2 regions of the Paenibacillus sp. PastF-3 genome follow, and region 1 is predicted to be linked to the other one. Evidence: predicted binding sites of a transcription regulator. Region 1 holds the regulator's gene; the other holds the start of a gene.
The links. The regulator CtsR, encoded in region 1, represses protease genes until heat stress. The targets are predictions, from matches to a motif close to ATGGTCAATAAAGGTCAAACA.

Region 1 (16,021 bases):
ACACGGGTTGCTGTGGATATAGCGAGAATTATGTGGATAGAGCTATTGATAAGTGGATAACTATTTTAACTTGGATAGGACAAGATTTCAAGACTATTTTTAAACCTGCATAGAGCTGTGGATAACTGAAAATAAAGTTATAAATAATGCAATAGATTAGCGCACAATTGACGCTCTTGTTATACTTATCCTAAAAGTAATTTTATAAAGGATGAGGTGAGTTTGTGGTAATAAGACAGTTACGTTCAGAAGAATTTGATGCGAGCATGAACTTGTCAGAATATGCTTTTCAGTACAAGCTTCCTAGTGAAAAAAGGGCAAGTGCAAAGGAAAGATTCAAGGCTGAACAGGTATGGGGTGCTTTTGAGGATGGAACATTGGAAGCTAAATTGACGATTATTCCTCTCCAAGTCTACATACAGGGCAGAGTGGTACCTATGGGTGGTATAGCAGGAGTAGCTACATGGCCAGAGAACCGCAGACAAGGGCATGTGGCAAATCTTTTGTCTCATGCGCTGCATACGATGAATGAGGCAGGTCAAACGCTCTCTTTTCTACACCCGTTCCTGATTCCGTTTTATCGTAAATTTGGCTGGGAGGTTTATTGTGAATATAAGAAATACTCTATTCCAGTAGCGAAGTTTCCCAAAAAGGTTGAAGTTGAGGGCAAGGTTAAACGGGACATCAAAGATATCGAAGTATTGGATAGCCTATACAATCGATTCGCTGTCAGTTATAACGGGACACTTAAGCGCGATTTGGACTGGTGGGAGAACTCTGTTCTAGAAGATGAAGGAAAGAGTGCAGTATTTTACTCCAAGAGTGGTGAACCAGAGGGATATGTGCTGTATAAGATAGAGAACAGAGAACTGGTCATTGATGAATTTGTTTTTTTGAATGAACAAGCTCGGCAGGGGCTGTGGACATTTCTTGCGAACCATGATTCGATGGTGACCGGTGCATCCTTAAAGCTGGTGCCTTCGGATGACATGTTACCTTTCTTGCTGCCAGATCCACGTATAGAACAAGAGAATTATCCTTATTTTATGGGGCGGATTGTTAATGTCAAGTCATTCATTGAAACATACGCCTTCAGAGGAAACAGTAGTCAAAAGAAGCAGCTTATATATATCGAAGATAAGTATGCACCTTGGAATGATGGATTGTGGGCATGGAACATCTCTAATGAGGGATCGGCTACTTTGACACGAGTGGAAGGGGAACGGGCGGAAGCAGACTTAAACTGTGATATAGGCACATTGACGGCCTTGATGCTTGGATACAAACGACCAACAGAGATGGCTCGTTATGGAAGTGTCTCTGGCCACGCAGCAGCAGTGGAATGGTTTGAAGAAATTATTCCACAAGCACAGACAGCTTTATTTGATCATTTTTAAAATATAAGAAAGCATAAGTTCAACGCTATACATTATCGTTATATTTCTCGCATAAACGCTTATTGTCCTAATAAGGACAACGAAGACGTTTATTCTTGACAAAAATTAGGCTCTCCCCTTCGAAAGAAGTTGGGAGAGTTCTTTATTTCCGAATACATTCGCTGAAAAAAGTGAAAAATAAGAGAATCCACTTGGAATTAGCACAGAATATGTTATAATATTAAAAAGTCAAAGAAAGTCAAAGTCAACGAAGCTTAATGACAGCGATCCGATCCTTTGAACGCGTGGGATTATCCACAAATGTTTAAGTTCAATTAAAGACCATTGTCATTATGAATGCAAGTTGCAATCGGTATTATAAAGATTCAAGCACTGGAGGATGAGTGATGCGCAATATCTCTGATATTATCGAACAATATCTGAAGAATATTTTGCATGAAAGTCCCGAAGGTACGGTGGAAATCCAGCGAAATGACCTGGCGGACCAGTTCTCATGCGTACCGTCACAGATCAATTATGTCATCAGTACACGCTTTACTCTGGAAAAAGGTTATGTGGTGGAAAGTAAGCGGGGTGGCGGGGGATATATTCGTATTCAACGTTTTGAATTACCACCAAACGTGGCACTGCATGCCCATTTAAACCATACTATAGGTGGCGGGATTGATCAGAACGCTGCTGAAGGGCTGATTTATCAGCTGGAGGAAGCTGGTTTTCTAAGTAAGCGTGAAGCGTGCCTTATGCGCGCTGCTGTTTCTCGGGAATGCCTAACGGTTAAGATTCCATACCGGGATGAGATTCGTGCCAAGATTATGAAGGCGATGTTAATCTCTTTGTTAGGCAAATAATTGTCAACCATAAGGGAGGGGCTTTCGCTTATGCAATGCCAGGAATGTGGCGTCAAGCCGGCAACACTCCACTTCACTAAGATCGTGAATGGAGAGAAGACAGAGTTTCATATCTGCGAGAGCTGTGCACGGGAGAAGGGTGAACTCATTCCCGGAACGGCTGGAGGATTCTCTATCCACAGTCTGCTCTCAGGTCTGCTTGATCTTGAAGGTGCCGGCAAGGAGAAGTCGGCTGCAACGAAGACTACGCAGAGTCTGCAGTGTGAGAATTGTGGGATGACGTACTCCCAGTTTAGCAAATTAGGCCGTTTTGGCTGTAGCTCCTGTTATGAGTATTTTAACAGTGCACTGGACCCGCTTTTTAAGCGAGTGCATGGCAGTACTTCACATGTAGGTAAGATTCCGAAACGTGCAGGAGCTCAGATTGTATTTAGACGCCAAATTGATGAACTCAAGCAGGAATTACAGCAAAGTATTACACAAGAGGAATTCGAGAAAGCAGCGGAGCTGCGAGATCAGATTCGTAAACTTGAAAAAGAAATAGCACAAGAGTAAAGTCTTTGATATATAGGGGGGATATGACATGTCAAGTCTCCGATTTACTGAACAAGCGCTTAGTGATTGGATGCGTTCTGGAGGTAGTCACTCCGAGATTGTAATTAGCAGTCGTATGCGTATTGCCCGTAATCTAGAGCATCTTCCGTTCCCAATGCTGGCTTCCTTAGAGCAATCGGAAGAAGTATTAGAGCTACTGGCTCCTGTGTTTCATGAGGAAGCAGCTGCAGATTTCGGATCTTTTCAACTCCTAAAGCTTGATGAAGTGAATGAACTGGACAAAAAGGTACTGGTTGAGAAGCATCTAATCAGTCCTAACTTGGCTAATGATTCGCGCAGTGCGGCTGTTTTATTAAATGAAGATGAGTCGGTCAGCATCATGATTAACGAAGAGGACCATCTGCGAATCCAATGTCTGTTTCCTGGTCTTCAGGTCAGAGAAGCATGGGAACGTGCGACGGCGATTGATGATATATTCGAGGCAGCTGTCAATTACGCTTTTGATGATAAAAGGGGATATTTGACTAGTTGTCCCACCAATGTGGGTACTGGGCTTCGTGCCTCGGTAATGCTGCATCTGCCAGCGCTTGTAATGACTCATCAGATCAACCGCATATTGTCTGCAGTGAACCAAGTGGGATTGACTGTAAGAGGAATTTACGGTGAGGGTAGCGAAGCAGTAGGGAACATCTTTCAAATTTCTAATCAGATCACTCTCGGTCAAACGGAAAGTGAAATTATAGAGAATCTTCACAGTGTAGTTACCCAGATTATAGAGCATGAGCGAAATGCACGTGAACGGTTGCTTGTTGATTCCGCCTTGAGAATAACAGACCGAGTGAAGCGTTCTTACGGAATTTTATGTTATGCAGCTCTTATGGAGCTTAAAGAATCTGCTCAACGCCTGTCTGATGTGAGACTTGGAGTTGACCTTGGCATTCTGGAAGGCCTTTCGATTTCAGTGCTTAATGAACTTAACGTTAAGACACAGCCAGGATTTCTGCAGAAGATGTTCGGCGATGAGCTGAACGCCACTGAACGAGATATGTATCGGGCAAAACTGCTTCGAGAGACATTGGGAACACAACATTAATATAGATATTTACTATTCATGGAGGTGCAGGAGATATGATGTTTGGAAGATTTACGGAACGCGCACAAAAAGTGCTAGCGCTGGCGCAGGAAGAAGCTGTTCGTTTAGGACACAACAATATTGGTACAGAACATATTTTGCTCGGACTTATTCGTGAAGGAGACGGCATTGCTGCTAAGGCATTAATAGCTTTAGGGCTAGGTCTTGAAAAAATCCAGGACGAAGTGGAGACATTGATTGGCAGAGGTCAAGAACAGCCTACGAACATTGCTTATACTCCTCGCGCTAAAAAAGTGATTGAGCTGTCGATGGACGAAGCCCGCAAATTGGGTCATACGTATGTTGGCACTGAGCATATTTTGCTTGGACTTATCCGTGAAGGGGAAGGTGTCGCGGCTCGTGTGCTTAATAACCTCGGCATCAGCTTGAACAAAGCTCGTCAACAAGTGCTTCAGCTTCTGGGAAGCAGCGAGGCTGCCTCTAGTCATAGCGGGACTCCGGCTAACGTCAGCACACCGACCCTAGATGGTCTTGCGCGCGATTTGACCGCTTATGCTAAGGAAGGCAATCTAGACCCAGTTATCGGCCGTAGTAAGGAAATTGAACGTGTTATTCAGGTACTGAGTCGCCGGACTAAGAATAACCCGGTACTGATCGGTGAACCTGGTGTTGGTAAAACAGCTATCGCTGAAGGACTTGCACAAAAGATTATCAATAATGAAATCCCAGAAACACTTCGCGACAAACGCGTCATGACGCTCGACATGGGCTCAGTAGTGGCTGGAACAAAATATCGCGGTGAGTTTGAAGACCGCCTCAAGAAAATTATGGATGAGATTCGCCAAGCAGGTAATATCGTGCTCTTTATCGATGAGCTTCATACGCTAATCGGTGCTGGTGGCGCGGAAGGAGCCATTGACGCATCTAACATTCTGAAACCGGCGTTAGCCCGTGGAGAACTTCAGTGCATTGGTGCGACTACGCTTGACGAATATCGTAAATATATTGAAAAAGATGCAGCACTCGAGCGACGTTTCCAACCGATCACGGTGGATCAGCCGTCTCCTGAGGAAGCGGTCCAAATTCTTTTCGGACTTCGCGATCGTTATGAAGCGCATCACCGTGTGAAGATTACGGATGAAGCTATTGTGGAAGCAGTGAAGTTGTCCGACCGTTACATCCCGGACCGTTTCTTGCCAGATAAAGCGATTGACCTTATCGATGAAGCAGGATCTAAAGTAAGGCTTCATTCTTACACCATCCCGCCAAATCTGAAGGAACTTGAAATGCGCTTGGATGATATCCGCAAGGAGAAGGATTCCGCAGTGCAGAGTCAAGAGTTTGAAAAAGCGGCGGCCTTGCGTGATACAGAGCAAAAAATCCGTGAAGAACTCGATACGACAAAGAATCAATGGAAAGAAAAACAGGGTCGCACGGATTCAGAGGTTACACCTGAAGACATTGCACAGGTTGTAGCTAGCTGGACGGGTATACCTGTAAGCAAGCTGAAGGAAGAGGAGACCGACCGTCTACTTAACATGGAGGCTTTACTGCATGAACGAGTGATCGGTCAGGACGAAGCTGTTAAGGCAGTTAGCCGGGCACTGCGCCGTGCGCGTGCGGGTCTTAAAGATCCGAAACGCCCAATGGGTTCTTTTATCTTCCTCGGTCCTACAGGTGTAGGTAAAACTGAGTTGGCTCGTGCATTGGCTGAAGCCATGTTCGGCGATGAGAATGCGGTCATCCGTATTGATATGTCGGAATACATGGAGAAGCACTCCACGTCCCGCTTAGTCGGAGCTCCTCCTGGATATGTTGGCTATGAAGAAGGCGGCCAATTAACCGAGAAGGTACGCCGTAAACCTTATTCTGTAGTGCTGCTTGATGAAATTGAAAAAGCGCACCCAGAAGTATTCAACATTTTGCTGCAAGTACTTGAAGATGGTCGATTAACTGACTCTAAAGGACGGGTAGTCGATTTCCGTAATACATTAATTATTCTGACTTCTAACGTAGGCGCACAAGCGATCAAGAAGAATTCGACACTTGGATTCACAGCTGTGCAAGATGCTGGAGCAGAATACGGTAATATGAAGGGCAAGGTTATGGAAGAGCTGAAGAAGAGCTTCCGTCCAGAGTTCTTGAACCGGATTGACGAAATCATCGTCTTCCACTCCCTTGATGAGAAGCATATTGCTGAAATCGTTACGTTGATGTCTGATGAGCTGCGCAAGCGACTGCGTGAATATGATGTTGATTTCGTACTCACGGATGCGGCGAAGGCTTTCCTGGCTAAGGAAGGCTACGACCCAGCCTTTGGTGCACGTCCATTGCGTCGTGCGATTCAGAAGCATATTGAAGACCGTCTTTCCGAGGAATTGCTCCGAGGAAATATCCAAAAGGGTGATTCGCTCAACATTGATGAAGTTGGCGGAGAACTTGTAGTGAATAAAGTGGATGCTCCTGTAGCGCCATTGCTTGAAAAAGAAGTAGAATCCGAATAAAAAAATGGAATAAAAAAAGCTTCCGCTCCTCAGTTTATAGAGGGGCGGAAGCTTTTTTAATATAAATTTATCACTTAAAAATATACATTTAGTACAAATTCCGAATGACCTTTCGTTAAAGGGGCAGAAATGGTAAACTTTCATTAGAAGAAAATATCCGCAATTTAAAAGTTCGGAACCGTAAGGAGAACAAATGGCTAAACCAAAAACTAAATTTTTCTGCACCGACTGTGGATACGAATCACCAAAATGGTTCGGAAAATGTCCCGGGTGCCAAGCTTGGAACTCCATGGTGGAGGAAACAGAAAGCGTAGTCAAAACACAGGGAATGAATGCCCCTATTTTTCATAGTAAAGAAAAGGCACAATCGATCATAAGTATAGAAAGTGACAAGGAACCGCGCATAATGACAGGTATAGGTGAGCTTAACCGTGTTCTCGGTGGGGGGATCGTGCCAGGATCGCTGGTACTAGTAGGGGGAGACCCAGGAATCGGTAAATCTACGCTCTTATTACAGACGTCGCATGCTCTGACAACTCAGGGATTGCGAGTACTGTACATTTCGGGCGAAGAATCGGTAAGGCAAACTAAGCTGCGTGCGGATCGCCTCGGGGCGTTGTCAGCTGAGCTATATGTACTATGTGAGACGAATATGGAAAGCATAGAAGAAGCGATTGAACAAATTCAGCCGCAATTTCTTGTTATCGATTCGATTCAGACTGTATTTATGCCAGAAGTAACTAGTGCGCCAGGCAGTGTGACCCAGGTTCGGGAATGTACGACAAGATTTATGCGTATCGCTAAGATTCGGGGAATTGCTACAGTTCTCGTTGGGCATGTCACTAAGGAAGGCGCTATTGCAGGCCCACGGATGCTTGAACATATGGTGGATTGTGTGCTGTATTTTGAGGGAGAGCGGCATCATACGTATAGACTCCTGCGGGCTGTAAAGAACCGCTTCGGTTCAACGAATGAAATCGGCATTTTCGAAATGGGTGAAGTGGGTCTAACCGAAGTAGAAAATCCATCAGAGCTCTTTTTGTCGGAGCGTCCACTCGGCGTAGCCGGATCTACAGTTGTGGCCAGTATGGAAGGGACTAGACCGGTGCTTGTTGAGCTTCAGGCTCTTGTCGCTGCCACTCATTTCCCCTCCCCTCGCCGGATGTGCACAGGTATGGATCACCAGCGGATGGCACTCATTATCGCTGTACTGGAGAAGCGGATGGGTATGTTCCTGCAAAATCAGGATGCTTACCTTAATGTAGCTGGAGGAGTAAAGCTGGATGAACCGGCGATTGATTTAGCAGTAGCTATTAGTATCGCTTCCAGCTTTCGTGATATTTCAACAAAACCTTACGATGTTTTCTTCGGTGAAGTAGGACTTACAGGTGAAGTAAGAGGTGTTTCGCGCGCGGAAATGCGTGTGAAGGAGGCCGCGAAGCTAGGCTTCCGGCGGGTGATCATGCCAGAGAAAAGTTTGAAAGGCTGGAAGCACCCGCAAGATATCCAGATTATTGGCGTCAGTACCGTAGCAGATGCACTATCGGTCGCGTTAGATTAGGGGGCACAGGGATTATGAAAGAATATAACCAATTAGAGAATATGAATGATCTGCTCAGACTGGCAGCACCGGGGACACCCTTTCGGGAAGGTCTTGAGAATGTGCTGCGCGCTAAGACGGGAGCACTAATCGTCGTTGGATATAGTCCTGAGGTGATGGAGGTAGTGGATGGGGGATTCTCCATTAACTGCGATTTTTCGCCCAATTATTTATATGAGCTTGCCAAAATGGACGGTGCCATTATTCTTAGTGAGGATTTGAAACGCATTTTGTATGCAAATACACAGCTAATTCCGGATTCGTCCATCTCTTCCATCGAGACAGGCATTCGTCACCGGACCGCCGAGCGCGTAGCGAAGCAAACAGGTAAACTGGTGGTTTCTATTTCACAGCGCCGCAATATCATTACCCTGTATCAAGGTTCCATTCGGTATGCGTTAAAAGAAATCGGAGCTATCTTGGCTAAAGCTAATCAAGCGATTCAGACCCTCGAAAAGTACAAAGCGGTTCTTACACAAGGACTGACGAATTTGTCTGCTTCGGAGTATGAGGGAATCGTAACCGTGGCCGAAGTGGTCGGAGTGATTCAGCGGGTAGAGATGGTTTTACGCATAAAAATGGAGATTAAACGATATATAAATGAACTAGGCAACGAAGGGCGCTTAATCAGCATGCAGATGGAAGAACTGGTTGGAAATACAGAGGAAGAAGCATGGCTCCTATACAGAGACTATGCTAAGGAAGAGCAAGAAGATAAAATTCGTGAAATTATTGCCGGTCTCAAACGTATTAGTGATGATGACCTAATGGATGACAACCATATTGCTCGATTGTTGGGCTACTCTTCTACGGCAATTTCTTCTGAAGAGGTGGTTACTCCGCGTGGATATCGCCTGCTTAATAAGATTCCGCGGCTTCCAAATGTGATCATTCATAATCTGGTGGAGCGGTTTGAAATGCTGCCTAATTTGATGTCTGCAAGCATAGCTGAACTGGATGAAGTGGACGGAATTGGGGAGGTGCGGGCTCGTAATATTCAGGATGGGCTCAAACGTTTACAGAAGCAAGTTCTTATTGACAGGCAAATGTAAATAACATACAATCACGTAATATTGGAGCTGTTTAAGGCCAATGTGAGAAAATTGAGGTGAAGAAATGATACAAAAATCAATTCCGAGTCTTTTTACCATAGGTAACTTGATGCTCGGAATGTTTGGTATCATGATGGCGTTTGACGGTAAAGTTAGCATGGCCGCTATCATGGTTATTATTGCTATGCTGTTAGACGGATTAGATGGCCGAGTTGCTCGTGCACTTAAATGTGAGAGTGAATTTGGTAAGGAACTGGACTCTTTGTCTGATGTCGTTTCTTTTGGAGTAGCACCTGCTGTTATTATGTACGTCTCAAGCCTGCATGATTTAAATTCTGCATTAGCCTGGACAATAACTGCAATTTTCCCGGTGTTTGGTGCATTGCGCCTAGCTCGCTTTAATGTTCATCCAGGAGTTCCTGGTTATTTCATCGGATTGCCAATTCCTGCTGCTGGTGGTGTACTTGCCACATTAGCTCTTTTTAATAAAGATGTTTCCGCTCCATTTATGATCGTGGCTACATTGCTTTTATCATATTTGATGGTCAGCACTGTTAAATATCCTAATTTTAAGAAGGTTGGATTACCTAAAAAAGTGGTTGTCGGAGCGCCAGTAGTCATTGTTGTTGCGGTGGCTGTTGCTGTTGTGTTCCCTGAACAAATTGCTAAGCTAATCTTCGTCTTACTTGGGATTTACGCGTTATATGGTTTTAAACAAAACATTGATCGATTGACAGCCAGACGCCGTCACCGTCGTAGAAGACGTTCTGAAGATAAAGTGTATCACTCGAAGAACGGTTAAAGCGGTCTTGTAGTAAGGTTGAACTAATATAATTATAGCTAGAGGCTTTGTCGTCCTTAGGGGATGGCAAAGCCTTTTTGCAATTCCAGCGCTATCCCAAGTTTATCGTCTTGAAAATTGGAACATACTGGTGAGGTATTGATCATTCAAGGATGAATAAAAAGGAGGTGCGTTAGGTTATGTGGAAAAAAGTGATATTGTCTTTTGCTTTAATATGTGGTGCTTGGTCTGGTTTTTCGCTATACCATGCGCTTGAAAGAGGATTCCCTAAGGGGATGGAAAAGCTGAGTGAAAGTTTACCTGTAGAGGGAAGCATTTTGTTTACGGTGCTGGGTGCCATTATTTTTTTGTTTGCGGGGTCTTTATGCGCGGAATGGGGAGGTTCAAAACTGCGGGAGGCGGTTCTGTACTGTTCGCGTATACCAATGAATGAATTAGCTGCAGGTGCAGCTGGGCTTACAGGGGGGCTTTTGCTATCTCTTCTGTTATATCCTGCAATGATTTGGCTTGGAAAAGCTGGGCAGTTGCTGCAGGTACCCGTTACGTTAGCTTTTGGATATATGGGGCTGCGGATCGGTCTGGAGAAAAAAGAGGAACTAGCTGCACTTTGGACAACTGGACGCTGGGGGCAAGCGGCTGAGCCGGAAGGTCGTGGGCTGGAGGAACATAAAATCCTCGATACAAGCGTTATTATTGATGGTCGGATCGCTGATATTTGCAAAACTGGATTTATTGAAGGAACGATTGTCATACCGGAATTCGTACTTGAGGAGCTCCAGCACATCGCAGATTCTTCGGATCTTTTGAAACGGAATCGTGGACGGCGGGGACTTGATATACTCAATAAAATCCAAAAAGAGCTCGATGTGAAGGTGTTAATCTATGAGGGAGATTTTGAAGAAATTTCTGAGGTGGATAGTAAGCTGGTGAAGTTAGCGAAGGTACTGCGAGGTAAAGTAGTTACTAATGACTTCAACTTGAATAAGGTTTGCGAATTACAGGGAGTCTCAGTCCTGAATATTAATGATCTTGCGAATGCCGTGAAGCCCGTAGTGTTACCTGGTGAGGAAATCGTAGTTCAGGTCATTAAGGATGGCAAAGAGCATGGACAAGGGGTAGCCTATTTAGACGATGGAACAATGATCGTTGTGGAAGGCGGACGGGAATACATCGGAACCACGATGGAGGTTCTCGTCACGAGTGTGCTTCAAACTTCAGCTGGACGGATGATATTTGCGAAGCCAAAGCTGCTGGAAAAAGCACAATAGGCGTAGATAAAGTGCACGGCAAATGTCCTATGGGTTGGAAATGCCCGCCAAACACGTTATGATGGGAATATACGTGAAAGACAGGAGCCTGAGTAATGTCAAACAGTGTGGGCGTCGTCATTGTGGCGGCAGGCAGAGGAACGCGAATGGGGACTGTAGAGAGCAAGCAATATCTGTTACTACAGGGTAAACCAGTAATCGTTCATACGCTGGAAGTATTTCAGCAGCATGACTTGATTTCCGAAATCGTGCTCGTAACCGGTAAGGAAGATATTGAGCGTTGCCGGGAATGGATACAGCTCTATAAGCTGGACAAGGTTAAGGCTATAGTGGCTGGTGGATCTGAGCGTCAGCATTCCGTACATAAAGGATTGTTGAAACTTACGACACAGTGGGTAATGGTACATGATGGTGTTCGTCCGTTTGTGCAGCCGAATGAAATTGAGGCATGTTATGAGCGAGCGAAGCAGATCGGCGCTTCAGTTCTTGCTGTACCCGTCAAAGATACGATCAAACAGGTAGATAACGAAGGTAGAGTACTGTCTACGCCGGATCGGCGAAGTCTGTGGGCGATTCAAACCCCGCAGACTTTTCGTCTTTCTGAATTGCTGGATGCCTATGCGGCCGCGGAGCGGGATGGATTTCTAGGTACTGATGATTCCAGCTTGGCAGAGCGTGCTGGTATTCCGGTTTCTGTGGTAGAGGGAAGCTACAGAAATATTAAGATTACGACGCCAGATGATTTGGATTTTGCAGAATTCACAGAAAGAAACAGGGGAGAGGGACAATCATGATCGCTGTAGGACAAGGATTTGATGTACATCAACTGGTTGAGGGAAGGCCTTGTATTATTGGAGGCGTTACGATTCCTTATGAAAAAGGATTAGTAGGACATTCCGATGCTGATGTTCTGCTGCACGCAGTAAGTGACGCGATACTAGGCGCACTAGGACTTGGTGATATTGGCAGACATTTTCCGGACACAGATCCAGCGTTTAAGGACGCGGATAGCTTGAAATTATTAGAACAAGTGTGGGCACTTGCTAGAGAGCGAGGGTACAAGCTTGGGAATATCGATTCAACGATTATTGCCCAAAAACCAAAGATGGCGCCGTACATTCCACAAATGACGGAGATTATCGCTCGTGCGCTTCACGCGGACCCGTCCAAGGTGAACGTTAAAGCTACGACTACTGAACAGCTTGGTTTTGCCGGTCGTGGCGAAGGAATTGCCGCACAATCTATTGTCTGTCTACTCCAAGATGTGATATCATCTTGAGACGGTCTAAGTAGCAAATCTAAGTTTTAACCATATGAAGCGGAGGGAATATAATGACGGATCAAGTCCGGGTGCGTTATGCACCGAGCCCTACGGGACATTTACATATAGGTAACGCCAGAACGGCGCTGTTTAACTATCTGTTCGCCCGTAATCAAGGCGGTAAGTTCATCATCAGAATTGAAGATACAGACGTGAAGCGCAATGTCGCAGGCGGCGAAGAGAGCCAGCTTAAGTATTTGAAATGGCTAGGCATAGATTGGGATGAGAGTGTTGATGTTGGCGGAGATTACGGACCTTACCGCCAGACTGAACGTCTTGACCTATATCGTGTATATTGGCAGGATTTGCTGGATAAAGGTTTGGCTTACCGCTGCTACTGCACAGAGGAAGAACTGGAAGCAGAACGTGAAGAACAGACTGCACGTGGAGAAACCCCTCGATATTCCGGCAAACACCGTGATTTGACGGAAGAACAACGCCTTGCGTTTGAAGCTGAGGGACGAGTAGCTAGCATTCGCTTCCGTGTACCAGAAGATCGTACGTACACGTTCGATGATATCGTAAAAGGTACTATTTCTTTTGATACGAAAGAAATGGGTGATTTTGTTATCGTGAAGAAGGACGGAATTCCGACCTATAACTTTGCGGTAGCTGTTGATGATTATTTGATGGCTATCACCCATGTACTACGTGGGGAAGATCATATTTCCAACACACCACGTCAGCTTATGATCTATGAGGCTCTTGGTTGGAAACCCCCAATATTTGGTCATATGACACTGATTGTCGGTGAAAACCATAAGAAACTTAGCAAGCGGGATCAATCTGTAATTACATTTATTGAGCAATATGATGAATTGGGTTACTTGCCTGAGGCTTTGGTTAACTTCATTTCTCTACTGGGCTGGTCGCCAGAGGGAGAAGAGGAGATCTTCAGTAAAGAAGAACTTATTTCTATTTTTGATGCGGACCGTTTGTCCAAAAGTCCGGCTGTATTCGATAAGCACAAGCTGGCGCATCTAAATAATCACTATATTAAGCATGCTGATCCTAAACGGATCTCGGCATTAGCGATTCCACATCTGCAAAAAGCGGGAAAAATACCGGCTGAGCTGAATGATGAGCAGCAGGCATGGGCAGAAAGCCTTGTAGCACTGTATCAAGAGCAGATGACCTCTGCCTCCGATATCGTAGAGCTATCTGAACTATTCTTCCGCAGCCATCTGGAGTTAGAAACAGAAGCGGCGCAGGTTCTGGCGGAAAGCCAAGTGCCTGAAGTTTTGTCTGCTTTTCTAGCTAAGGTTGAAGCTTGTCAGGATTTCAGCGCTAGTAATATGGCTGTACTGATCAAGGAAGTGCAGAAAGAAACAGGGCACAAAGGCAAAGCGCTCTTTATGCCGATACGTGTGGCTTTAACCGGACAAACGCACGGACGTGATCTTAATATAACGATTGCTTTGCTCGGCCAAAACCGTGTCATCGAACGTTTGAAATCACAAATTAAAGGAGCTTAAGGTAGTATTACTTATCATTAAGCCTCTTGTCAGTCCCTTAGCTTTTACGCTAAGATAGAACCATATGATAATAGCTGTGATCAGGAGAAGTACGTCCATAAAGGCAATTGCCAGAGAGAATAACCGAGAAAGGGATACCCTTTCGGGCTGGGAGTTATTCATTTGTCCGGGGCAGAACATGCGCCTGTGAGCTGCACGGTTGAACGATCCTAAAGGCTCGTTAGATCGCGCCGGGTACATCGCCGTTAATGATGCCAAGTGGAACGAAGGAACTCTGCCGATGGTAACAACAGCAGTCTGTTTGATTCGTTCAAGCAGAGTGGAACCGCGGTTAAACGTCTCTGCAGCTTTATGCTGCAGGGGCTTTTTTTGTTTCGGGGTATCTTTTCTAATATAACAAACCAAGCAAACACCCACAGCATATGTATGATAAGAATGATGGATTGGAGACAATACCTTCCTTGTGTACCTGTAAACAGGAGATGGGGGAGTCAAGAAGAGAGGAACCGTGATGTTTAAGCATATTAAGTCGGACATTCGGGCGGTATTTGATAACGATCCCGCAGCCCGCAGCTGGTTCGAGGTTGTCTTCACATATGCAGGGTTGCACGCCATTTGGGGTCACCGGATTGCCCATTCTTTTTTCAAACGCCGCTGGTATACAATGGCCCGTATGGTCTCACAGTTTAGTAGATTTATGACCGGTGTTGAAATCCATCCCGGAGCTGTCATCGGAAATAGGCTGTTTATCGACCATGGTATGGGGATTGTTATTGGAGAAACCTGTGAAATCGGTGATGATGTTATTATCTATCAAGGGGTTACACTCGGGGGGACAGGGAAAGAAAAAGGTAAGCGCCATCCCACAGTTGGCAACAATGTAGTTATTGGTTCTGGTGCGAAGGTATTAGGATCGTTTCGTATCGGTGACAATTCAAATATAGGTTCGAATGCGGTTGTACTGCGTGAAGTCCCAAATAATAGTACGGTAGTAGGAAATCCGGGCCGTGTAGTAAAACGTAACGGTGAACGTGTATCCGATCGCTTGGATCATACCAAGATGCCAGACCCGCTTGTAGATTCACTTCGCTTTCTACAAAAAGAGATCGAAGAGATCAGAGAGAAGCTTGGCGGAGAAGATAAGCAAAAGACCGCGCAGCGGCTAGTCGAAACTCAGCAGTACATTGGTGATTACGAAATTTAAGCATATCCGGTACTTAAGGAATCGGGACAAAAGAAAGGGTTGGAATAGGATGGCTTTACAAATTTATAACACAATGACACGCAGCAAGGAGCAGTTTGTGCCTCAAGAGTCGGGCAAGGTGAAAATGTATGTATGTGGTCCAACCGTTTACGGATATATGCATATCGGAAATGCTAGGCCTATTATTGTCTTTGATATGGTCCGGAATTATTTGGAGCAACTCGGCAATGAGGTACGGTATGTTACGAACTTCACAGATGTAGATGATAAACTGATACGTAAAGCAGAAGAAATGAACACTTCCGTAGCAGAGGTTGCTGAGATTTTCATTAATGCTTATCGTGAGGATCTTGAAGGGCTTGGAGTAAAGCCGGCAACATTGAATCCGCGAGTAACAGAAAGCATGGAGCTGATCATTGAATTCATTAAAGAGCTTGAGGAAAAAGGGTATGCCTACGAGAGTGGTGGCGATGTATACTACCGCACTTCCAAATTTGAAGACTACGGTAAACTGTCCCGTCAGAATCTGGATGAATTACAGTTTGGTATTCGCGTGGAGGTAGACTCACGGAAAGAGAAACCTGAGGACTTTGTGCTGTGGAAAGCAGCAAAACCAGGTGAAGTGTACTGGCAGAGCCCATGGGGAAATGGACGCCCTGGCTGGCATATTGAATGCTCGGCCATGGCAAGAGAGTTCTTGGGGGATACGATGGACATCCACGGGGGTGGACAAGATTTGCAGTTCCCGCATCATGAATGCGAATGCGCTCAGACAGAAGCTCTGACGGGTAAGCCACTCTCTAATTACTGGATGCACAATGGATTTATTAACATCGGTGATGAAAAAATGTCGAAATCATTGGGTAACGGTTGGCTTGTGAAAGATATCCGTGGGCAATTTA
Region 2 (16,021 bases), on a different contig from region 1:
GTTCCCATACCTCGAAAAATACGGCATTTATGGACCAACCAAGGTCATGTGGGGAGTGGATGATCATATCCTCCGTATGATTAAAGAAGCAAAAGCAGCGCTCAGCAGCTACAGCGGAAATGCAACAGATATTGGTGCTCAACTTACGGAGATCATCATGGAAGTTAATGAAATGATTTTTAAGGAAGAAAATATTTTATTGCCTATGTCGCTGGATAAATTGACGGAAGACGAATGGGTCAAAATCGCTCGGGAGAGCGATGAGATCGGATTCTGTCTAACGGCGCCTGAACAGGAGTGGATACCCGAACGTGCCGCAGAGCCGGAAGGTGCAGCATTGCAGGGTGAAGCAGTGGGTGCGGCTCCCCAGGAAGGGTTCATTCGTTTTGAGACAGGGCTGTTATCACTGCATCAGCTCGAAACAGTACTCAATCATCTGCCAGTAGATCTGACATTCATTGATGAGAATGATGTCGTTCGATATTTTTCACACGGGAAGGAACGTATCTTTGCCCGAACTAAGGCAGTTATCGGCCGCACGGTACAGAACTGCCATCCTCCCCAAAGTGTGCATGTGGTAGAGAAGCTTCTGGAGGACTTTAAGGCAGGCATTAAGGACGCTGAAGACTTCTGGATTAACATCAAGGATAAATTCATCTATATCCGTTATTTTGCTGTCCGCGACGATACAGGTCGGTATATGGGCACGCTGGAGTTCACACAGAATATTGCCCCAATTCGTTCACTAGAGGGACAAAAACGCATTTTATCAGAATAGCTGGGTGCTTTGGGTGATTTTCCAGTAATAATATAGGTAGAAGACTCTCTTACTTAGGCGTAAGGGGGTCTTTTTAGAATATAATAGAGTATAGTATTAAAATAAGGAATTCCCGGGTGTGTTGTCTTTCCTTGACCACAGAGGGGGCTTCTATTATAGTTGGTACTTAGGATTAACTATTTTAGTATAAAAAAAGGTGGCTTGTTACATGTCTGAGAATATCTACGTTGGCGTGGATTTGGGTGGAACTGCAATTAAGGTTGGAATCTGCAATGCTGAGGGAACTCTATTGCATACTTATGAGGGACCTACAGGAACTGCAGAAGGTGTCGATACTGTTATCGATAATATCGAGAAGTATGTTCGCCAAATTGTGGAGGATTCCCCGTACTCTTGGGATCAGCTTGCAGGTGTAGGAGCGGGCGTAGCAGGGTTCACAAATATTCGTGAAGGAATCATTATACTTGCGCCTAACATAGGATTTAAAGATGTGCCGATTCGCTCCATTTTGGAAGATCGCTGGAACAAGCCTGTCAAAATAGACAATGATGCGAACGTGGCTGCACTGGGTGAAGCCTGGAGTGGTGCAGGACGCGGGATTGAAAATTGTGTTTGCTATACGCTAGGAACAGGTGTTGGTGGCGGAATTATTATTAACGGAAAGATTTATCAAGGTTTTGCAGGTCTAGCAGGTGAGCTTGGCCATATCACTGTAGTGCCGGATTTGGAAGCCATTCAATGTGGTTGCGGTAATATGGGATGTCTGGAAACCGTTTCCTCCGCTACAGGAATTATTCGTATGGCTAACGATGCAGTAGCTCGTGGTGATCGTACTTCGCTCTCAATGGTAGAGAAGATTGCTGCGAAGGAAGTCTTTGATGCGGCTAAGGCTGGCGATGAAGTAGCGATTCGCATAGTAAACCGTGCAGCATACTACCTGGGTAAATCTATGGCTTCTGTTGCAGCCGTGCTTAACCCTGAGGTCTTCATCATTGGCGGTGGTGTGTCCAAGGCTGGAGATATTCTATTTGATGAAGTTCGTCGTGTGTTTGCTAAGCTCGCACCGGCTCCGCTTCAGACTGGTGTTTCGATTATCCCTGCGGAGCTTGGTAATGATGCAGGTATTGTGGGTGCGGCAGGTCTTCTGCTTCGTTCTTAAAAGATAGGGAGTATTCATATACTAATTTAGGGAGGGGACGCTTTAATGACCGAATTGGACAATACTCCAACGGCTGGAGCCACCCTGATCATTATTACCGGAATGTCAGGTGCGGGTAAGACAATTGCTGTTCAGAGTCTGGAAGACCTAGGGTTCTTCTGTGTCGATAATTTGCCGCCGGTGCTGATCCCTAAGTTTGCAGAACTGATTGAGCAGTCGAAGGGTAAGATCGCCAAGGTAGCGCTTGTGATTGACCTGCGCGGTAGGGAATTCTTCACTGCTTTGTCCGAGTCTCTAGCCTATATCAAAGATGAGTCAACCATTGGCTGTGAAATCTTGTTCTTGGATGCTACGGATTCGGTGCTTGTGCAGCGTTACAAGGAAAGCCGGCGTCATCATCCGCTAGCGCCTAAGGGACTTCCGCTTGATGGTATCAAGCTGGAACGTAAGATGCTTGAGGAATTAAAGAATTCAGCCACATTATGTCTGGATACTAGCAGTATGAAACCAGTGCAGCTCAAGGAGAAGATCGTTTCTCGGTTCTCGCATTTAGGAAAAAGTACACTCTCCGTCAACATTACATCGTTCGGATTTAAGTATGGTATTCCTATTGATGCAGACCTCGTATTCGATGTTCGCTTTTTGCCTAACCCACATTATGTGGATCACCTGCGGCCCAAAACAGGTCAGGACAGCGATGTCTATGACTATGTAATGAAGTGGCCTGAAACACAGGTGTTCCTGACCAAACTGCTCGATATGCTTCATTTCTTAATTCCGCAATATCGTAGGGAAGGTAAATCCCAGATTATTATCGGCATTGGCTGTACCGGCGGGAAACACCGTTCAGTAGCCATTTCTGAATATTTGGGCAAAATGCTGGGCGTCAGCGAAACGGAATCCGTAGCTGTTAGTCATCGGGATTCCGAGCGTGATCGGCACTAATGAGAGAAGGGGTCCATAGTGGCTGAAGAACAAAGACAGCGTCCACGTATCGTCGTTATGGGCGGTGGCACGGGACTATCTGTCATGCTTCGCGGCTTAAAAGAAAAGCCGCTAGATATTACAGCTATAGTTACCGTAGCAGATGACGGAGGAAGCTCGGGCATTTTGCGTAGTGAACTGCAAATGCCGCCTCCTGGGGACATCCGCAACGTATTAACAGCTATGGCTGATGTAGAGCCGCTCATGGCGGATATTATGAGATATCGTTTTAACACTGGCGAAGGATTGGCGGGCCATAGTCTTGGTAATTTAATTCTTGCCGCGCTTACAGATATATCTGGCGATTTTGTCACAGCTGTTCGTGAGCTTAGCCGATTATTTGCTGTTCGCGGACGGGTATTACCCGCTGCGGGAGATGCCGTAGTATTGCGTGCAGAAATGTCGGACGGCACGATTATCACGGGGGAATCTAAAATACCGGAAGCAGGCGGGATCATTAAACGGGTTTCTTTGGAGCCTGCTGATGTGGAACCGTTGCCTGAAGCGCTTGAAGCGATTCGAAATGCAGATGCAATTCTTTTGGGTCCAGGGAGTCTATATACGAGCATTCTTCCGAACCTACTTGTTCCGAAGCTAGCAGAAGCGGTTGTATCTTCTGATGCAATCAAAATTTTTGTCTGCAATGTAATGACTCAGCCTGGCGAAACGGATAATTATACTGTAAATGACCATCTACAAGCCGTTTATGATCATATTGGAATTCATTTATTTGATTATATTATTGTGAATGACGGTGAAATTCCAGAGCAGGTGCAGTCGAAGTATGCTGAGAAGGGTGCGCGTCCGGTACAGCTCGATAAGGATGTACTAGAAGGCAGTGCATATAAAGTTATAGCGGATAAGCTAGTGTTATTCCGAACTTATTTAAGGCATGATACCGATAAGCTTAGTCATCATATCTATCAGCTTGTGCAAGATTGGATAAACAGAAACCCTAGGGTATAACTTAAAATATAAGAGAGTATAAGTTTACACCTATACTTTATGTTTTATATTTCTCGCTTAAACGCTTACCGTCCTTACAAGGACACCGAAGGCTTTTATGCTTGTATATATGAATGACGTACTTATTTCAGAAAGAGGTGAGACCCTTGTCTTTTGCGGCCCTTACCAAAAAAGAGCTGACGATGGTGGAGAGTGAGCCCTGTTGTGAGAAGGCGGAAATGTCAGCACTTATCCGTATGAATGGATCTGTGCAGCTTTCAAGCAAAAAGGTGATTCTCGACATTTCGACGGAGAACGCCGCGATTGCAAGGCGGGTATATTCTTTGCTTAAGAAATATTACCAGGTCCATATTGAGCTACTCGTGCGTAAAAAAATGCGTTTGAAGAAAAATAACGTGTATATCGTTAGAATCCCCAGCCGCGTACAGGAGATCTTAAATGATCTCAGAATTGTGTCCGAAGGATTTATTTTTACCGACGGTATTGATAAAGAGATTGTTGGGAATAACTGCTGTAAGCGTGCTTATTTGCGGGGTGCTTTTTTGGCGGGCGGATCGGTTAATAATCCGGAGGGTTCCTCTTACCATTTGGAGATTTCCTCGATGTATGAGGAGCACTGTAAAGCGCTAGTTGATCTGGCTGGTGAATTTCACCTAAACGCACGCTGCATTGAACGTAAAAAAGGGTTCATTCTATACATTAAAGAAGGCGAGAAGATTATCGAATTCTTAAGTCTGATCGGGGCGCATCAAGCGTTGTTCAAATTTGAGGATGTAAGAATTATGCGTGATATGCGTAATTCCGTGAATCGGATCGTGAACTGCGAGACCGCGAATCTCAATAAAACGATAAGTGCCGCGGTGCGGCAGATTGAGAATATCAAATTGCTGCAGCGGGAAGTGGGGCTGGAGAGCTTGCCGGATAAACTGCGGGAAGTTGCAGAAATCCGAATGGCACATCCAGATATCAACCTTAAAGAGGTTGGTGAAATGCTGAAAGGTACGGTTAGTAAGTCCGGAGTAAATCATCGACTTCGTAAGATTGATGAACTGGCGGACAAGGTTCGAGGCGGCTAGTCACTTTTTTTCTAGTGTGGTTTACGTTATAATGATATAATAATATAAAATTAATGTGAAATTTTTGGGGAGAACTCAATTAGGGGGTAAGCGTTTCATGACAAAGCACCCGGTAGTTGTTCGGTTGAAGACAGGGCTACACGCTCGACCGGCAGCATTGTTTGTGCAAGAAGCTAACAAGTTTTCGTCGGAGATTTTCGTGGAAAAAGACGATAAAAAAGTAAACGCCAAAAGTATTATGGGTATTATGAGCCTAGCGATCAGTTCCGGCACGGAGATCTATATCAGCGCGGATGGTGCAGACGCCGATCAAGCTGTAAACGCTTTGACGAGTCTCGTCAGCAAAGAAGAGCTTGAGAACCAATAATCTTTTGACATGACTTTTTATTGCATGACTAAAAAGCCCCTAGGGGCTTTTTTTAATACCAAAAAATAGATTTAAGATGTGCAACATTTACCAGAATGACTCGTCTAGAGGATAATAACAAATCACAAAAGATGAAAGGGGCTGGCAAATATGAAAGGTTTGGTAAAGAAGATTGGTTCAGTGTTGATTGTAGGGAGTTTGTTAATTGGAGGAATTGGTATGAGTGGTGTCTCCCAGGGTCCTACAAAGGCTTACGCAGATGAAGTGCAGAAAAATGTTGTTAGTGTAGTAGGTAAAGGCGAATTGTCCATCAAGCCGGATATTGTATACTTGTCCATCGGAGTAGATACTACGGCGTCAACTGCGCAAGAAGCGCAAAAAACAAATGCTGCTAAAATCCAAAAGATCACTACCCTACTGAAAGGGACTTGGAAAATCGCAGATAAAGATATTCAAAGCACCCAATTCTATGTGCAACCCAACTATAGTTATAGCGAAAAAGAAGGACAGCAAGTAAAAGGATACAACGCGAATCATACGCTGTTAGTGTCTTATAGAGATCTGACTAAGGTTGGTGAATTGCTTGACGCTGCATCTGCAGCAGGGGCAAACAATCTCGGAAATGCACGTTTTTCTGTGGAAGATACTTCTGCCTTTGAAGCTCAGGTGATTGAAAAGGCGATGGCGAACGCAGATGTTAAGGCAGGAGCTATTGCTAAGGCAGCTAAACGTAGCTTAGGCCAAGTGCTCACGGTTAGTCAAAATGATGGCGATATTACTCCAGTATATTTTGAACAAAATCTAAAAATGGATATGGCTGCAGCAGATGCTGGTGCAAGCACATCCGTACAACCGGGAGTAGTTAAAGTTACAACACAACTAAGCGTTATGTATGAATTGAAATAGTAGCCTACAAGATGAATACAGAGAGAAGAGGTAATCTTCCGCTTAATAGTGGGGGATGCCTCTTTTTTGTGTAAGCTCTCTGGGATTATGTTTAATTAATTGGAAAGGAGAGGGAAAACAAGATGATGAATATCTCAAAAGAAATCGTACGCAAATGGGGCATAGGTTTGATGTCGGCGGGGTTATTGCTTGGTGGAGGATTACTGCCTAGTGATACGGGTTATGCAGCGTCTGATCAGGCGAAGAGCAAGGCTAATGCTTCAAGTATAGTATTAAAGGCGAACGGGGTGATTTCGCAGCAGACAGGTATTGTGCAGGAAGGGAAGGTCTGGATCCCAATTACCTTTATGCGTGATGTGCTGGGATTACCTCTCACTTATGATAAAGAAGAAAATGCATACACGATTGGAAAAGGGACGGCTAAAGCCAAGTTAACGCTATCTAGTTTTGGTACTTCTATCTGGGTGAACAACTATTACATTCGGGAATATGAAGGAAAGCTAATAAACAATCGTCTCTATGTTCCATCCGGTCTCTTAAATGATTATTTGGGCTATAAAGTGGATTGGACTCTAGGCTCTAGTAAGCTGAACGTGATGAACAGACCACAGAACGCATTGACAGTAACCACTGAGACCTATGCTAAAGATCGAAAAGAGGCTTTAATCCAGCTTGATTATCCGAAAATTAGTGGACTGAGTCAATCCGCTGCGCAAAAGGCCATGAACGATACCTTGAAAGAAAGTGCCATGAGATTCGCCGCAGGGGCAGAGCAGGATATCTCCAATCGTTCTGGGTCAGAGCCCAAGTATACTTATGATATAGATTATGTAGTGACCTACAATCAGAATGGTGTGATTAGTTTGCTGATGTCACAGTATAGCGATACGGGCGGGGCTCATGGCATGACCAACCGGGAGGCGTTTACCTTTTCGCTCAAGGATGGCAAACGTCTATTGCTGGGCGATCTTTTTGGTGCTAACCCAAACTACAAAAAAACGTTAAATGCTAAGTTGAACAAGCTGGTAAAAGCGGAGGAAAGTTATTTGGGAGGATTCAACGGATTGAATACGGAAAAGTATTTTTATCTGAAGGATGATCAGGTCGTTCTGTTCTTCCAATTGTACGAATACACAGCATATGCTGCGGGGTTCCCCGAATACCCCTTTACTTTCAAAGAACTGTTGCCGGAAGGCGGTAGCCCATTTGCTGCTGTAAAATAAATAGAGAATTCGTAACCGCTAGTGCCACCACTGGACATCTCCCCCTTACCAGAATCACCTCGAATTCATATGCTAAATGGAGTAACTAGTTTATGAACGGGGGAGAGCTATGAGCTATCAATACACTGCAATTGGCGATTCCTTGACGACTGGATTTGGCGCTCTGCCAGGTAACGGTTTTGTACCGGTGTACCGTAGAATGGCGGAAGGGAGACTGCGTTCTAATGTAGCCTCTACGAATTTGGGCGTGAATGGATTGACTACTTCTGAACTGGAACAGCGGCTACGGGGGAGTGCAATGACTCGCGAAGCCATTCGAGCAGCCGACATTATCACGCTATCCATCGGTGGCAACGATTTAATTCATGCTGCAAAGGCTGCAGCTAGACAACCTGGGAATTTATCTAAAGAGCTGGGAAGATCACTGCAGGAATGCAAACAAAATTTCGCTGTCATTATGAGTATTCTCTTCCAATTGAAAGCGGGGGCACGTAGACCTTATATCATTCGAATTGTGGGATTGTATAATCCCTATCCTCAGGTAGTAGGCGCTACAGAGTGGGTGAAGCAGTTTAACCGCTATGCATCGCAGTATAGTAGCCGAGTAGTTGGATTTGCTTCTATTTATGGTGAGTTTGCAGGAAATGAGAGAGGCCTTTTATCGTTTGACCACTTACATCCTAATGGCCGAGGCTACCGTGTGATTGCTGAGAAACTCAATGCGCTTGGTTATGGTGGTTTGATTTAATTGAGATTCATTTGTAATGGGGGTCTGAAAAGCAAAGAGGCTGTGCACTAACCATCAAGTGGATAGTGTACAGCCTCTTTGTGTTGTTTTATAGCTTACACACCGCTAGGCAGTGTTTTCTCGATGACTTTATCAACGATACCGTAAGCTGCCGCGTCTGCAGCAGTCATGAAGTAATCACGATCTGTATCCTTCTCAATACGTTCCAGGGGTTGACCCGTACGTTCTGCAAGAATGCGATTCAGCTTATCGCGCAATTTGAGGATACGGCGAGCACGGATTTCGATATCCGTTGCTTGACCTTGAGCACCACCCAGAGGTTGGTGAATCATGATCTCACTGTTAGGAAGTGCGAAGCGTTTGCCTTTAGCACCAGCGTTAAGCAGGAAAGCTCCCATGGAAGCTGCCATACCGACACAGATGGTGGAAACGTCTGGCTTAATGTACTGCATTGTATCAAAAATAGCCATACCTGCAGTAATGGAACCACCAGGGCTATTCACATAAAGGTGAATGTCCTTCTCAGGATCTTCGGCAGCCAAGAACAGCATTTGTGCGATGATAGAATTGGCTACCACGTCATTAACCTCCGTTCCAAGGAAAATGATGCGGTCCTTCAGCAGGCGGGAATAGATGTCATAAGCGCGCTCACCGCGGTTGCTCTGTTCTACTACCATAGGAATATAACTCACGTGGAAAACCTCCTTGATATTGGTTCTTCAAATGTATTCATTTTTACTCTTGCCGTATTACCCACATGATAAACAAATTCAAACAAAAAGTCAAAGAAAGTCAAACTTATATTCAAAAAAAAGAGCCGACATGCGGCTCTTTGGTTAAGTAGTAGTATAGGCACTACTAAATTATGTACAAAAGTGAAATTAATGGCGCGCCCGCCAAGAATCGAACTTGGATCTCAGGCTTCGGAGGCCTACGTCATATCCATTGGACCACGGGCGCAACAAAAATGATTATAATATAATTCCTGAGCAATTGCAATGAATTTAATAATACAGAGCAGGACACTATGCTTTTTCTTAAAGGTAGACAAGCTTATATTCGTTTTCACTCAGAGATAGAATCTGGATAGTTAATGACAGGTTTTAGGTGCTTTAACTCTTTCCCAATCTTATAAATGTATAAGAAGACAAGCGCTTGAGAATTCTACTCTCGGAAGACTTGCACTTCGAGCAATATTTGGTTAGAATATGAGTGGGACTTAAAAAGTTTACCCGGGACATTTTGAGACCATGAACAAGGGAATAGAGGAAGACGAAGTTGCAGGAGTGAAAGCATGCGTAATTTATTAGATATCCAAAAGCAGCTTCTGCCTGATCTCATGGAAACCCTTAAGAGACGGTACACGATTCTTCATCAGATCATGCTGTCCGATATCATTGGACGCAGAACGCTTGCCGCTTCGCTTGATATGACTGAGCGGGTACTGCGTGCCGAGACGGATCTTCTGAAATCGCAAGGGCTCATTGAGATCGAGAGCGTTGGTATGCGCATTAGCGCTGCTGGGCGCAGACTGCTTGATTTGCTAGAGCCGGTCGTTAAGAGCCTGTTTGGTCTGGATGAGCTGGAAGAGAAAATTCGGGCAACATACGGTCTGGATAAAGTCATTGTGGTGCCGGGTGATTGTGAGTCATCACCATTCACCAAACGTGAGCTTGGCCGCGCAGGTGCAAAAGCGCTGCTCAGTGTCCTCCGTACAGATGATATTGTTGCTGTCACAGGTGGATCAACGCTTGCCGATATGGCTGATCAACTGACACCGCCGTTATCCCTTTCCTATAAGAACGCCTGGTTTGTTCCAGCGCGTGGCGGATTAGGAGAGAGTATGGAGATTCAAGCCAATACGATTGCCTCTACAATGGCAAAACGGGTTGGAGCGAATTACCGGTTGCTGCATGTCCCTGATTTACTTAGTGGGGATGCCTATCAGTCATTAGCACTTGATTCTAATATTGGAGAGATTGTACAAATCATCCGCAGTTCGCGTATTATTGTACATGGGATTGGGGATGCCATTGAAATGACTCGCCGCCGCAAGCTGGATGAGGCTACTGTCTCAGAAATCCAGGGTGAGGGAGCAGTGGCAGAATCCTTTGGATATTATTTTAATGAAGATGGTCAGGTTGTGCATACGATGCTTACGATGGGATTACGTCTAGAAGATATTGTTCGGACGGAAACTGTCATCGGTATTGCCGGAGGCAAGCCAAAGGCCAAAGCTATTCATGCCATGCTGCGTTTCGGGCAGGAGAATATTCTCGTCACGGACGAGGCTGCTGCTGTGGAAATAGGCAAGGAGATTGACAATCAGTTACAGATATCGTCGTAACTTACTAGAACATATATCTTGCATTATACTTAACATTGTTGTCATGACAGGCTTCACGGTCTGTTTTGAATAAATAAAACGAATTCTAGGAGGAACTATTCAATGAGTGTAAAAGTTGGAATTAACGGATTTGGACGTATTGGACGCCTTGCTTTCCGCCGTATTCAAAATGTAGAAGGTATCGAAGTGGTAGCAATCAACGACTTGACTGACGCTAAGATGCTTGCTCATTTGCTTAAATATGATACAACTCAAGGTAAATTCCAAGGTGATGTTGAAGTGCATGACGGCTTCTTCAAAGTCAATGGTAAAGAAGTTAAGGTTCTTGCTAACCGCAACCCTGAAGAATTGCCATGGGGCGACCTAGGCGTTGATATCGTACTTGAGTGCACAGGTTTCTTCACAACTAAAGAAGCAGCTGAAAAACACTTGAAAGGTGGAGCTAAGAAAGTAGTTATCTCCGCTCCAGCTACTGGCGACATGAAAACTGTCGTTTACAACGTTAACGATGACATTCTTGATGGTACTGAGACTGTTATTTCCGGCGCATCTTGCACTACTAACTGCCTAGCTCCAATGGCAAAAGTATTGAACGACAAGTTCGGTATCGTTGAAGGCTTGATGACTACAATTCACGCTTACACTGGCGACCAAAACACTTTGGATGCTCCACACGCTAAAGGTGACTTCAGACGTGCTCGTGCAGCAGCTGAGAACATCATCCCTAACACTACTGGTGCTGCTAAAGCAATCGGTCTGGTTATTCCAGAACTTAAAGGTAAATTGGATGGTGCAGCTCAACGTGTTCCAGTTGCAACTGGTTCCCTGACTGAGCTTGTAACTGTTCTTGATAAGAGCGTTACTGTTGAAGAAATCAACGCAGCTATGAAAGCAGCTTCCGATCCAGACACTTATGGTTACACTGAAGATGAAATCGTATCTTCCGACATCAAAGGTATGACTTTCGGATCCCTGTTCGATGCTACACAAACTAAAGTATTGACTGTTGGCGACAAACAACTGGTTAAAACGGTTGCTTGGTATGACAATGAAATGTCCTACACTGCACAATTGGTTCGTACTTTGGAGAAATTCGCTAAAATCGCTAAGTAATTGACTTGATATAAGCAACATCTATAGAGCGGAAACAGAAGTTCCTTGTTTCCGCTCTTTCTAAATGTATTTCTTGTTTCCTGCTAGAAACAATATGGGGTGTGGAGGAATTAATCATGAACAAAAAGAGCGTCCGTGATGTAGAAGTAAAGGGTAAACGCGTATTTGTACGCGTGGATTTCAACGTGCCTGTAGAAGACGGTAAAATTACTGATGATACTCGTATCCGCGAAACACTTCCAACTATTAAATATTTGATTGAGAACGGTGCAAAGATCATTCTTGCAAGTCACATGGGTCGTCCTAAAGGCCAATTCGTAGATTCCATGCGTTTGACTACTGCTGCTGAACGCCTGTCCGAGCTTCTTGGCAAACCAGTAGCTAAAGCTGACGAAGCTGTTGGTGAAGCTGTAAAAGCAAAAATTGCTGAGCTAGGAGAAGGCGACGTACTTGTACTTGAGAATGTTCGTTTCTACCCAGGCGAAGAGAAAAACGATCCTGAACTGGCTAAACAATTTGCTGAACTGGCTGATTTGTTCGTTAACGATGCGTTTGGTGCGGCTCACCGTGCTCATGCATCGACAGAAGGTATCGCTCATTTCCTACCAGCTGTATCCGGTCTTTTGATGGAGAAAGAATTGTCTGTTCTGGGTAAAGCTCTTTCTAACCCTGAGCGTCCTTTCACTGCAATCATCGGTGGTTCGAAAGTGAAGGACAAAATTGACGTGATCGACAACCTGCTGAATTTGGCAGACAATGTCTTGATCGGTGGCGGTCTGTCCTACACCTTTACCAAAGCATTGGGATTTGAAATCGGTATTTCCCTAGTGGACAACGATAAATTGGGAACTGCTCTTGAATTCATTGAGAAAGCCAAATCGCTTGGTAAGAACTTCTTGCTTCCAGTTGACGTCGTGGTAGCCGATAAATTCGGTGCGGATGCCAATACGCAAATCGTTCCTTTCAATGAAATCCCAGAAGGCTGGGAAGGTCTTGATATCGGACCGAAAACCCGTGAGCTTTATGCAGATGTGATCAAAAACTCCAAGCTAGTTGTCTGGAATGGACCTATGGGTGTATTTGAAATTGATAAATTCGCTGAAGGTACAATTGCAGTAGCAAAAGCTTGTGCAACTACTGAAGGTTATACTGTTATTGGTGGCGGAGATTCCGCAGCAGCAGCAGAGAAATTCCACCTGGCTGATCAAATGGATCATATTTCAACTGGTGGCGGTGCATCCCTTGAGTTCATGGAAGGCAAGGCGCTTCCTGGCGTAGAAGCACTGAACGATAAGTAAGACCCAAGAAGGAGGCAACTTAAGTCATGAGAACACCAATTATCGCAGGAAACTGGAAGATGTTCAAAACAGTTCCTGAAGCAGAAAGCTTTATTGCTGACATCAAAGGCAAAGCAGAAGTAGAAGGCGTTGAGACTGTAATCTGCGCTCCATTTACTAACCTGCCTGCACTTGTAGCAGCTGCAAAGGGTACAGACATCAAGATTGGCGCACAGAACCTGCACTTTGAAGATAACGGTGCTTACACTGGAGAAATCAGTGGTGTAATGCTTAGCGATCTCGGCGTAGACTATGTAATCATTGGTCACTCAGAGCGTCGTGCTTATTTTGGCGAAACAGATGAAATCGTGAATAAGAAAATGCATGCTGCATTCCGTCACGGTATCACTCCAATCGTATGTGTTGGCGAAAAGCTCGAAGAGCGTGAAGCTGATCAAACTAAAGCAGTATGTAAAGTACAAACTGAAGCTGCATTCCAAGGACTTAGTGCCGAGCAAGCAGCAAAAGTTGTCATTGCATACGAACCTATCTGGGCTATTGGCACAGGTAAATCATCCACTTCCCAAGATGCTAACGAAGTTATTGCTTACATCCGCAGTCTTGTAAAAGATTTGTATGATGCAGCAACAGCTGAAGCTGTTCGTATTCAATACGGCGGCAGCGTGAAGCCTGAGAATGTAACTGAGTACATGGGCCAAAGCGACATCGATGGTGCGCTTGTTGGCGGTGCCAGCTTGCAGCCTGCTTCCTTCGTTCAATTGGTTGAGGGGGCGAAGTAAGATGTCAGCTCCAAGACCTGTAGCTTTGATCATCATGGATGGTTTCGGTTTGCGTGGAACCTCTGAAGGTAACGCCGTTGCTCAAGCTAACAAACCTAACTATGACCGTTACTTGAAACAATATCCTAATACTACCCTTACTGCTTGTGGTGAAGCTGTTGGTCTTCCAGAAGGCCAAATGGGCAACTCTGAAGTAGGGCACTTAAATATTGGTGCAGGACGGATTGTATACCAGGATTTGACTCGTATCGATAAATCGATCCGTGAGGGCGAATTCTTCGATAATGAAACACTGGTAGCCGCAGTTAGAAATGCTAAGAACACAGGTAAAAAGCTTCATCTTTACGCGCTTGTATCCGACGGAGGGGTACATAGCCATATTAATCACCTGTTTGCTATGCTTGACCTGGCTAAGAAAGAAGATATGCACGAAGTGTATATCCACGCTTTCATGGATGGCCGGGACGTACCTCCAGATAGTGGTAAGAAGTTTGTTCAAGATCTGGTTGCTAAGATTGAAGAGGTTGGAGTAGGTACAATTGCTACGGTATCCGGGCGTTATTACGCAATGGACCGTGACAAACGTTGGGATCGTGTAGAAAAAGCCTATCGTGCTATGGTTTATGGCGAAGGACCGAAATACACGGATGCTCTGCAAGCTATCACTGCATCTTATTCAAATTCCGTGTTCGACGAATTCGTTGAACCTAGCGTAATTGTAGACAGTGAAGGCAAGCCGGTAACGGCAGTAGAGAGCGGCGATTCCGTCGTGTTCCTCAACTTCCGCCCTGACCGTGCTATTCAGTTGTCACAAGTGTTCACGAATCAAGATTTCCGTGGTTTCGAACGGGGTCCTTTGTTCCCGCAAGACTTGCACTTCGTATGCCTGACTACTTTCAGTGAAACGGTACAAGGTTATGTAGCCTATTCACCGAAGAACCTGGATAACACATTGGGTGAAGTACTTGTGCAACAAAACAAGAAGCAACTGCGCATCGCGGAAACTGAGAAATATCCGCACGTAACGTTCTTCTTCAGTGGTGGACGTGATGAGGAGCTTCCAGGAGAAACTCGTATCTTGATCAACTCTCCTAAAGTAGCAACCTATGATCTTCAACCTGAGATGAGTGCTTACGAAGTGGCTGCAGCCTGCGTAGCAGAAATTGAAGCGGAAAGACAGGATGCTATTATCCTTAACTTTGCAAACCCTGATATGGTTGGACACTCCGGAATGCTGGAGCCAACAATCAAGGCTGTAGAGGTAACTGATGAGTGTGTAGGTAAAGTAGTGGACGCAGTAGTTGCCAAGGGTGGCGTTGCGATCATTATTGCCGATCACGGTAATGCAGACATGGTGTTTGATGAGAACGGTCGTCCGTTCACAGCTCATACCACTAACCCGGTTCCGTTTATCCTTACGGATGAAAATGTTGTATTGCGCGATCGCGGTATCCTTGCCGATGTAGCACCAACCATTCTGGATCTGATGGGACTTCCGCAACCTGCGGAAATGACCGGTCAATCCATGATTGCTAGTCGCAAATAAGGAAACAATACCTAAGATTCAAGCTTTAACAATTAAAAACCAAAACATTGTTTAAAGGAGATTAACTAAAATGACTATTATTTCTGATGTATATGCTCGCGAAGTCCTTGACTCCCGCGGTAACCCAACTGTAGAGGTTGACGTTTATCTTGAATCCGGTGCTAAAGGCCGCGCTATCGTTCCTTCCGGCGCTTCCACTGGTGCTCATGAAGCTGTAGAGCTTCGTGATGGCGATAAATCCCGTTACATGGGTAAAGGCGTTCTTAAAGCTGTTGAGAACGTAAATGAAATCATTGCTCCAGAAGTTATCGGTATGGACGCTCTTGATCAAGTGGGCATCGACAAATTGATGATTACTTTGGACGGAACACATAACAAAGGTAAATTGGGCGCTAACGCAATCCTAGCAGTATCCATGGCCGTAGCTCGCGCAGCTGCAGCAGCATTGGATATTCCTTTGTATGTATACCTGGGCGGATTCAACGCTAAAACTCTTCCAGTACCAATGATGAACATCATCAATGGTGGTGAGCATGCGGATAACAACATCGATGTTCAAGAGTTCATGGTTCTTCCTGTAGGAGCTCCAAGCTTCAAAGAAGCTCTTCGTACAGGTGCTGAAATTTTCCACAACTTGAAATCCGTACTTCAATCCAAAGGCCTGAACACTGCTGTGGGTGACGAAGGTGGTTTCGCACCAAACCTTGGTTCGAATGAAGAAGCAATCACTA

Region 2: a site for CtsR is predicted at 8,986-9,006, ahead of clpP (ATP-dependent Clp endopeptidase proteolytic subunit ClpP). Genes of this name have one in related genera too.

Annotation. Positions count from the first base shown of each region.
Region 1 is NZ_JARXWM010000028.1:48,822-64,842, reverse strand. It holds gene M2444_RS31710 (GNAT family N-acetyltransferase) at 225-1,397, shown strand; gene M2444_RS31705 (CtsR family transcriptional regulator) at 1,784-2,245, shown strand; gene mcsA (protein-arginine kinase activator protein McsA) at 2,276-2,800, shown strand; gene mcsB (protein-arginine kinase McsB) at 2,829-3,893, shown strand; gene clpC (ATP-dependent protease ATP-binding subunit ClpC) at 3,929-6,397, shown strand; gene radA (DNA repair protein RadA) at 6,591-7,958, shown strand; gene disA (DNA integrity scanning diadenylate cyclase DisA) at 7,973-9,049, shown strand; gene pssA (CDP-diacylglycerol--serine O-phosphatidyltransferase) at 9,114-9,851, shown strand; gene M2444_RS31670 (PIN/TRAM domain-containing protein) at 10,031-11,119, shown strand; gene ispD (2-C-methyl-D-erythritol 4-phosphate cytidylyltransferase) at 11,215-11,913, shown strand; gene ispF (2-C-methyl-D-erythritol 2,4-cyclodiphosphate synthase) at 11,910-12,398, shown strand; gene gltX (glutamate--tRNA ligase) at 12,452-13,915, shown strand; gene cysE (serine O-acetyltransferase) at 14,427-15,119, shown strand; gene cysS (cysteine--tRNA ligase) at 15,169-16,021, shown strand, end outside.
Region 2 is NZ_JARXWM010000005.1:31,702-47,722, forward strand. It holds gene M2444_RS11920 (DUF438 domain-containing protein) at 1-778, shown strand, start outside; gene M2444_RS11925 (ROK family glucokinase) at 987-1,937, shown strand; gene rapZ (RNase adapter RapZ) at 1,983-2,882, shown strand; gene M2444_RS11935 (gluconeogenesis factor YvcK family protein) at 2,940-3,887, shown strand; gene whiA (DNA-binding protein WhiA) at 4,034-4,963, shown strand; gene M2444_RS11945 (HPr family phosphocarrier protein) at 5,061-5,330, shown strand; gene M2444_RS11950 (SIMPL domain-containing protein) at 5,481-6,236, shown strand; gene M2444_RS11955 (PdaC/SigV domain-containing protein) at 6,359-7,459, shown strand; gene M2444_RS11960 (GDSL-type esterase/lipase family protein) at 7,569-8,207, shown strand; gene clpP (ATP-dependent Clp endopeptidase proteolytic subunit ClpP) at 8,303-8,899, opposite strand; tRNA gene M2444_RS11970 (tRNA-Arg) at 9,093-9,167, opposite strand; gene M2444_RS11975 (sugar-binding transcriptional regulator) at 9,502-10,554, shown strand; gene gap (type I glyceraldehyde-3-phosphate dehydrogenase) at 10,657-11,667, shown strand; gene M2444_RS11985 (phosphoglycerate kinase) at 11,784-12,965, shown strand; gene tpiA (triose-phosphate isomerase) at 12,992-13,744, shown strand; gene gpmI (2,3-bisphosphoglycerate-independent phosphoglycerate mutase) at 13,746-15,290, shown strand; gene eno (phosphopyruvate hydratase) at 15,361-16,021, shown strand, end outside.